DNA from 3 places in the Arthrobacter sp. Soil_N43 genome. Region 2 is predicted to be linked to each of the others. Evidence: predicted binding sites of a transcription regulator. Region 2 holds the regulator's gene; each other region holds the start of a gene.
The links. The regulator LexA, encoded in region 2, represses DNA repair genes until DNA is damaged. The targets are predictions, from matches to a motif close to TCGAACANNTGTTCGA.
Positions count from the first base shown of each region.

Region 1 (2,261 bases), on a different contig from region 2:
GCGGATTCCGCCTGGGCCATCACCTCATCGACCTCGGCCGCGCTAGCCACATTGTGGCTGAGCGTGATGCACGGTACGGACGCGGGGGCATCCACAGCGGCTTCGGCCTGCATCTGCCCGGCGTCCCACAAGGAGAAGATGAGGCCGTGGTTGGCCTGGATGAAGATCACTTCGGGAAATTCACGGTGGACGGGCCAGCCTAGGCCCTCAACATAGAAGCTGCGGGAGGCGGCAACGCTTCGCACTCCCAGTGAAATAAAATCGACTCGGGGCTGCATGGTTCGATACTGTCATGGACATGCCCACAAATCACGGAGACGATAAAAGCGCCCAGGCTGACAGGGAGCAGCTCGCAGCTGTCCGGATCGCCGTGGACGAGGTTGATGACCAGATCGTCACGCTGATTGCGCGCCGTGAACGTCTGATCAGGATCGCGGGGACGCTCAAGGGCGATGACGCCGAGGTCCGGGCTCCCGGTCGCGTGGAACGTGTGATCGAACATGTCCGCGCCGCTGCCGAGAAAAAGGAAATCGACCCCGACATCGTGGAAACCACGTACCGGGCCATGATTTCGAAATTCATCGAACTCGAGATGAAGATCCACAACGAGAACGCCTGAGCAGGCGCCCCCGCAGGCACTGGGCAGCCCGCAGGCACTGGGCAACGACCGGGTGGTCGGGTCCCGTTGCGGTGTCTAAAGGGACTCTTCGACCGGCACGCCCGACTGGAATTCCCGCCCGTCGGCCTCGCTGAAGGCTGACATGAGGTGGCCCTTCTCCAGCCCGAGCACGGTGCTCATGGGGAATTTGCCCGTGATGGTGCTGCCCGAATGCTCGACACTCGTGATGTCGAAGTTCTCCTCGGTGCCGTCATGGCTGAACGAGTACATCGACACGGCCTCGCCGTTCATGAACTCAATTCCAAGCCTCCGTTGATGTGAGTAGTCCGGAGTTGCTGCCACGAGCCCCACTACGAAGGCGCCCGATCCTGGAATGTTGCCGTCAATATCAAATTTGGCCACCAGGATGGTGTCTTTGGCGGCGATGCTTACGTGCTTCAGGAGTGCGTCATTGGAACTCATGGCTCCATCCTGCCCCCTGAGCCGCTGTCCGTCCACACCCATCTAGGTTTTGCCGGAGGCCAGGCGTAGACTGTACTTATTCGAATACATATTCGAACCATCCAATATTTGCAGCAGCTTCACCTTGGTATCCGGAGGCACCCATGGGCATGTTCAGCGAGTCCGTGGAGGTCGCCTGCGGACTTGAAGGCCAGCCGGTGGAGCTGCAGTGGGGCGGCAGGACATATGCAGTCTGCGCCGAACCGGTCCACTGGTATGAGCGCCGCCAGTGGTGGGCCGAGGAACAGCGGGCTCCACTGGGCAGCGGGCCCGGACTCGTGGATCACGAGATCTGGAGAGTCCAGGTGGTGCCCAAGGAAAACCCTGCGGCCCCTGAACACCTGACACTTGATCTGGTCCGGCATACCGGCAGCGGGCGCTGGAGGCTGCTCCGGATCCACGACGCCCTCCGGCACAAGACAGCATGAGCTTCACGCACCTTCACGTTTCCACCGCCTTCAGCGCCCACTACGGTGTTTCCTGGCCCGACGAGCTCGCCCAGTCGGCGGCAGCAACAGGTGCAACCGCGCTTGCCTGCACTGACCGGGACGGCCTCTACGGGACGGTCAAGCATCTTAAGGCCTGCATGGCTGCCGGGCTGGACCCGGTGGTCGGCGTGGATCTCGCCGTTTTCGACGACGAGGGAGACCTCCGCACCCAGCTGTCCGGCCGCGTGGTGGTGCTGGCGCACGGCCACACCAACGGGGCCGGCTACAAGGCGCTCTGCCGGCTGGTTTCGGATGCCCATGCCCGCACAACGGGCAAGGCCGGGGGAGTGGTGCCGGTTGCGGTCACCCGCGCGGAGCTGGCATCAAGGGTCCTTCACCCCGATACCCTGAAGCCGGTGCTTAGCGTGCTGATCGGGCCGGATTCCGACGTCGGAAGGGCCATGGGCGGGCGCCGTTACCTCCGCCCCCGCACGCTCTTCAAGAGCTGGCTGGATGCCATGCCGGCGGGAAGCGTCGTCGCGGAGGTGGTCTCCCATCTCAGTGCCCCGGGAGAGCCCCTCAGCACCGCCCACGCCGTCCGCATGCTCAAACTCGCCCAGGAATACAGTGTTCCGGCGGTCCTCACCAACGCAGTGCGTTACTGTGCCGAGGACGGTGCCGCCACGGCCGATGTTCTCGACTCCGCCCGGACC
Region 1 is NZ_JBDGML010000053.1:5,235-7,495, reverse strand. Features, by position in the region: gene AC3A3W_RS04160 (VOC family protein) at 1-278, opposite strand, end outside; gene AC3A3W_RS04155 (chorismate mutase) at 293-619, shown strand; gene AC3A3W_RS04150 (hypothetical protein) at 695-1,081, opposite strand; gene AC3A3W_RS04145 (DUF6504 family protein) at 1,225-1,548, shown strand; gene AC3A3W_RS04140 (DNA polymerase III subunit alpha) at 1,545-2,261, shown strand, end outside.
Region 1: the regulator LexA is predicted to act here: its motif matches at 1,162-1,177, upstream of AC3A3W_RS04145 (DUF6504 family protein).

Region 2 (2,261 bases):
AACGGGAAACCGTGACAGCTCAGGCAGGACTGGCAGGACCCGCCGCGACGGATCAAGGCCTACTTGGACGGGACGAACAGCTGCTGCCCCGGCATGACCTTGCCGTTCTCCAGGTTGTTCAGCTGGACAATATCCGCGATGACATCGCGCGGGTCCCTGGCCGGATCAACACTCCCCGCAATGGCCCACAGCGATTCCCCTGGCTGCACCGTCACGGAAACGGTCTCCGTCACAGACAGCCCGCCGGCGGCGTCTGCTGCCTTGGCCGGGGAGTTCAGCAGGCCGGTGAGAGACAGGAGAAGCGCAGCCAGAAGTACCAGCGGCAACCCGATCAGGACGATCCGCCCGCGGCGGGTGAGCCGCAGCCGCGGAGGCTTGCCCGTCTGCGGGCCAGGCCGCCCGCCGGCCTGCAGGCCCTGGGTGCCCAGGGGCTTCTGGTGACGAGAATGGTGAACTGCTGTTGTAGCTGACATGAACTGAGCCCTCCTGGACTACTCTGTGCTGCCCGGTGTGCCCCGGTCCGCCGGGCATCCGCCGGCATTTTCGAATGGCCGGGCCGCTCCGCAGCTGAACTAGAACACATGTTCGAACTTTGCTTCTCCAGTTTTAGCACTTATCGACGAATAAAGTCGAGACTCGCTAGAACAAATGTTTGAAAAAGCCTTGTGGCTGGCCTACGTTTGAAATCAAAGAACAACCACTTCTGCAGTTGATCAGCAGGGTCTGACATTTCAGGCCGGAAGTTCCCGGCAACTGCGGCCAAAGCAAGCCGGGAGGAACGAAAGGCGTTGGCGAACATGGCAGCACAAGCCTCCGACGGCAAAGCTACCCAGCGCAGCCAGCGGTCCCGGACAGCACCCAAGGGACTCACCGTCCGGCAGAAGAAGATCCTGGAAACCATCCAGCGCTCGGTCAACGACAACGGGTACCCTCCCTCCATGCGGGAGATTGGCGACACCGTTGGCCTGGCCAGCCTGTCCAGCGTCACCCACCAGCTCTCGCAGCTGGAAAAGCTCGGGTACCTCCGGCGCGATCCCAAGCGCCCCCGGGCAATGGAAGTTCTCATGCCCCTGACGCTGGATGCCGGAGTCTCCAAGGCCGCCGGCGGGGACAAGGGCACCCCGCAGCACAGCGCTGGCCGTGCGTCCGTTTCGGAGCTGCCCAGCGCCACGGACACTGCGCTGGTTCCGCTGGTGGGCCGCATTGCCGCCGGCGGTCCCATCCTCGCCGACCAGATGGTGGAGGACCTCATGCCCCTGCCGCGCCAGCTCGTCGGCCACGGGGAGCTGTTCATGCTGAGGGTTGCCGGTGATTCCATGGTGGACGCCGCGATCTGCGACGGTGACTGGGTAGTGGTGCGGCGCCAGAGCGACGCGGCCAACGGCGACATCGTGGCGGCGCTGTTGGATGACGAAGCAACCGTCAAGACCTTCCGGCAGCGGGACGGCCACACCTGGCTGCTTCCCCAGAACACCCAGTACGAGCCCATCCTGGGCGATCACGCCGTGGTCATGGGCAAGGTCGTGTCCGTACTGCGGTCGCTTTAGGTCGCGGTTCGCTCGAGATCTCCCTCTGGATAAGGGGTTCCCAGAACTACTGTGCCCCGGCGAGCCTTTCCAGCGCCGCCACGGCGATCTTCCGGTCCGTCGTGGGCCAGAACGGCGGAAGCGCGGCGCGGAGGAACCCGCCGTAGCGCTCCGTCGAGAGCCGCGAATCCAGGACCGCCACCACACCCTTGTCATCCGTGGACCGGATGAGGCGCCCGGCGCCCTGGGCCAGGCGGATTGCGGCATGGGTGGCTGACACGGACATGAAACCGTTGCCGCCGGCCTGGGCTACGGCCCGGGAGCGTGCCGTCATGAGGGGGTCGTCCGGCCGCGGGAACGGAATCCTGTCGATTACCACCAGCCGGCACGAACCGCCGGGAACGTCGACTCCCTGCCACAGGGACATGGTGCCGAACAGGCAGGTGTCCGGTTCGTCGGCGAACTGTTTCACCAGTGCGGTCATGGTCGAGTCGCCTTGGCAGAGGACGCTGACGTCCAGGCGGGGGCGCAGCGCCTCGGCCGCGTCCTCGGCGGCCCGGCGGGACGAGAAGAGGCACAGCGCTCCCCCGCCTGAGGCACGGATCAGCGTTTCCAGTTCGTCGAGTGCTTCCGGCGACATCCCCCGGCCCGGCTTGGGAAGGTGGCCGGCCACGTACAGGATGCCCTGCTTCGGGTAGTCGAAGGGGGAGCCGACGTCCACGCCCGTCCAGCTGG
Region 2 is NZ_JBDGML010000130.1:2,207-4,467, forward strand. Features, by position in the region: gene AC3A3W_RS21460 (LysM peptidoglycan-binding domain-containing protein) at 60-473, opposite strand; gene lexA (transcriptional repressor LexA) at 798-1,547, shown strand; gene AC3A3W_RS21470 (ATP-dependent DNA helicase) at 1,594-2,261, opposite strand, start outside.

Region 3 (2,261 bases), on a different contig from region 2:
GGACAGCGAGATGTAATGGAATGTGCCGGGCAGGAAAATAAGCAGGCGGCGGAAACGACCGAGTCGAAAGCCTACGACGAGCTGCGCACGGCGGTCTTGGTCGTCGGTAACATTTTCGGCACCGAGCCGCGCTGCGCAGATGCGGCAGCACTGCTGTGTGAAATCGGCCGACACCTTGGCTACACGCTTACGGTAAGGCCCGTGTCGCTCATGGCGCAAAGCTATTCGCCGCCCGCGGCGATACTGATGGGGCCAAAGGCTGCAGCATCTGTCTCGGGGTCCTCGCTTGCAAAGGCGCAAACCAAACTCCCTAACGGGGAGAATACGGGCCACGTTGTTGTGACATGTGAAGAGCCGATGCTGCTGATGGACGCCAATCTGCCTCAGTTGGCCCTGGCCAATATTGACGCTCCTGTCCTCCTATCCAAGGTCAGCAGCACGCATCCGGACAATGACGAATGGCATTTTAGGCCGACGACGGATCTCGAAGTCCTCTATATCCTCGACGAAGGCGCGAGAGGTCTAATTGAGCGTTTCGATGAAGCTATGGCCAGTAACACCTCGCACGCACGACATATCGCGAAGCTGATCCAAGACGGGACGCCGTGGATGGAAATCCTGGGTGAGCTCCACGAGCTTTCAAAACGCGAGAGAGCCTAGACGGCCTGCAGGCAAGGCATCTCAGGGCAGGCAAGGTTGATCCAACTTGCGCACCGCCGGGTCTGATTTGCTCTTCTGCGAGTGACACTCGCGTGGTTGCACCACTTCCCCAACCCAATCCTCGCTAGCAAGAAAACAAGCAAGCAACTACTGCTCCTGAGGCTATCGGAAATAATGCTTTCCTTAAGTGCATCGTGCGGCATAGACCATGACGGCTACGCTGCGATGGCGTGGCCAACCTCGTGGCTTGGCTGACAGTGTCCCGTCGTCCGACGCGCCACGGCCAGCGCATGCGAGCGAATCGCGTCGCCGCGCCCGTCGACTTGCTAGCGTAGTCGCGTATCGAACGAATGTTCGACGGGAAGTAAGGGCATCGTGGGGACACAGAGCACCATTGAATGGACCGAGGCAACTTGGAACCCCGTCACCGGCTGCGACAAGGTCGCAGCCGGATGTGACAACTGCTATGCACTGGCCTTAGCAAAGCGGCTCAAAGCAATGGGGGCGGGCAAGTATCAAAATGACGGAGATCACCGGACCTCTGGTCCGGGCTTTGGCGTCACCCTTCATCCGACTGTGCTGAAGCAGCCTTACCTATGGCACAAGCCAAAGGTCATCTTCGTGAACTCTATGAGCGACCTCTTCCACGCCAAAGTCCCGCTCTCTTATGTCCGCGACATCTTTGATGTCATAAGGGAAACCCCGCAGCACACATATCAAGCGCTAACAAAACGGGCTCACCGTATGGGGCGGCTGGCGGACAAGCTGGATTGGCCGCACAACCTATGGATGGGGGTTTCCGTTGAGGAACGAGACGTCGTCGATAGAATTGATAGCCTGCGGTCTGTCCCCGCCGCCGTTCGCTTTCTATCTTGTGAACCACTCCTCAGTAGTCTGCCTGGACTGAATCTGGACGGCATCAACTGGGTGATAGTAGGCGGCGAGTCTGGCCCTCAGGCCCGCCCGATGGAGCCAGCGTGGGTCCTCGATATTCGCGACCAATGTCAGGAAGCCGGAGTGCCCTTCTTCTTCAAGCAATGGGGAGGTCGAACCCCAAAAGCAAAGGGACGCGAACTCGACGGACGAACCTGGGACGAAATGCCGGGGACAGCCTTCAGCCGCGGCTAGGCCGCCTTACGAATGACGTGCTGGTGGGGCTTGCTGCCTTTGGTCACAAAGTCCACCTTGCCCGCCTTCACCAGATGTCTCAAGGCTGCTGTGAATGCTGTCTCTTTTGCCTCACCGTAGACATCACCGAAGATTTCATGGGTGAAACATACGACAGCCTTTTCCTGGCCATCCTCCACAAGAGCGCATATGTTGCCCGCGATTGTTGCCGTTGCCTTCTCATGCTCTCGGTTAATTTGGTGTTCCACGGAGTCAAAAAGCATACCCGCTACAGCATCCTGGTCCGGGCCCAATGCCCTCAACCATTTTTCCCGGGCCTTCGCCGCCGCAACTCCAAATACCCAAAGTCCATGAGGATCGGCGGTCAGGAAAATGAGAAAATACACAGGCTGATGGTGTACCTGCCGCCGGACCGGCGAGACAACTGAACGAAAAACCGTGCCTACAGTGAGGCGCTTCGCATACTCCAGTGC
Region 3 is NZ_JBDGML010000100.1:100,808-103,068, reverse strand. Features, by position in the region: gene AC3A3W_RS13505 (hypothetical protein) at 16-660, shown strand; gene AC3A3W_RS13500 (DUF5131 family protein) at 1,036-1,788, shown strand; gene tcmP (three-Cys-motif partner protein TcmP) at 1,785-2,261, opposite strand, start outside.
Region 3: the regulator LexA is predicted to act here: its motif matches at 1,003-1,018, upstream of AC3A3W_RS13500 (DUF5131 family protein).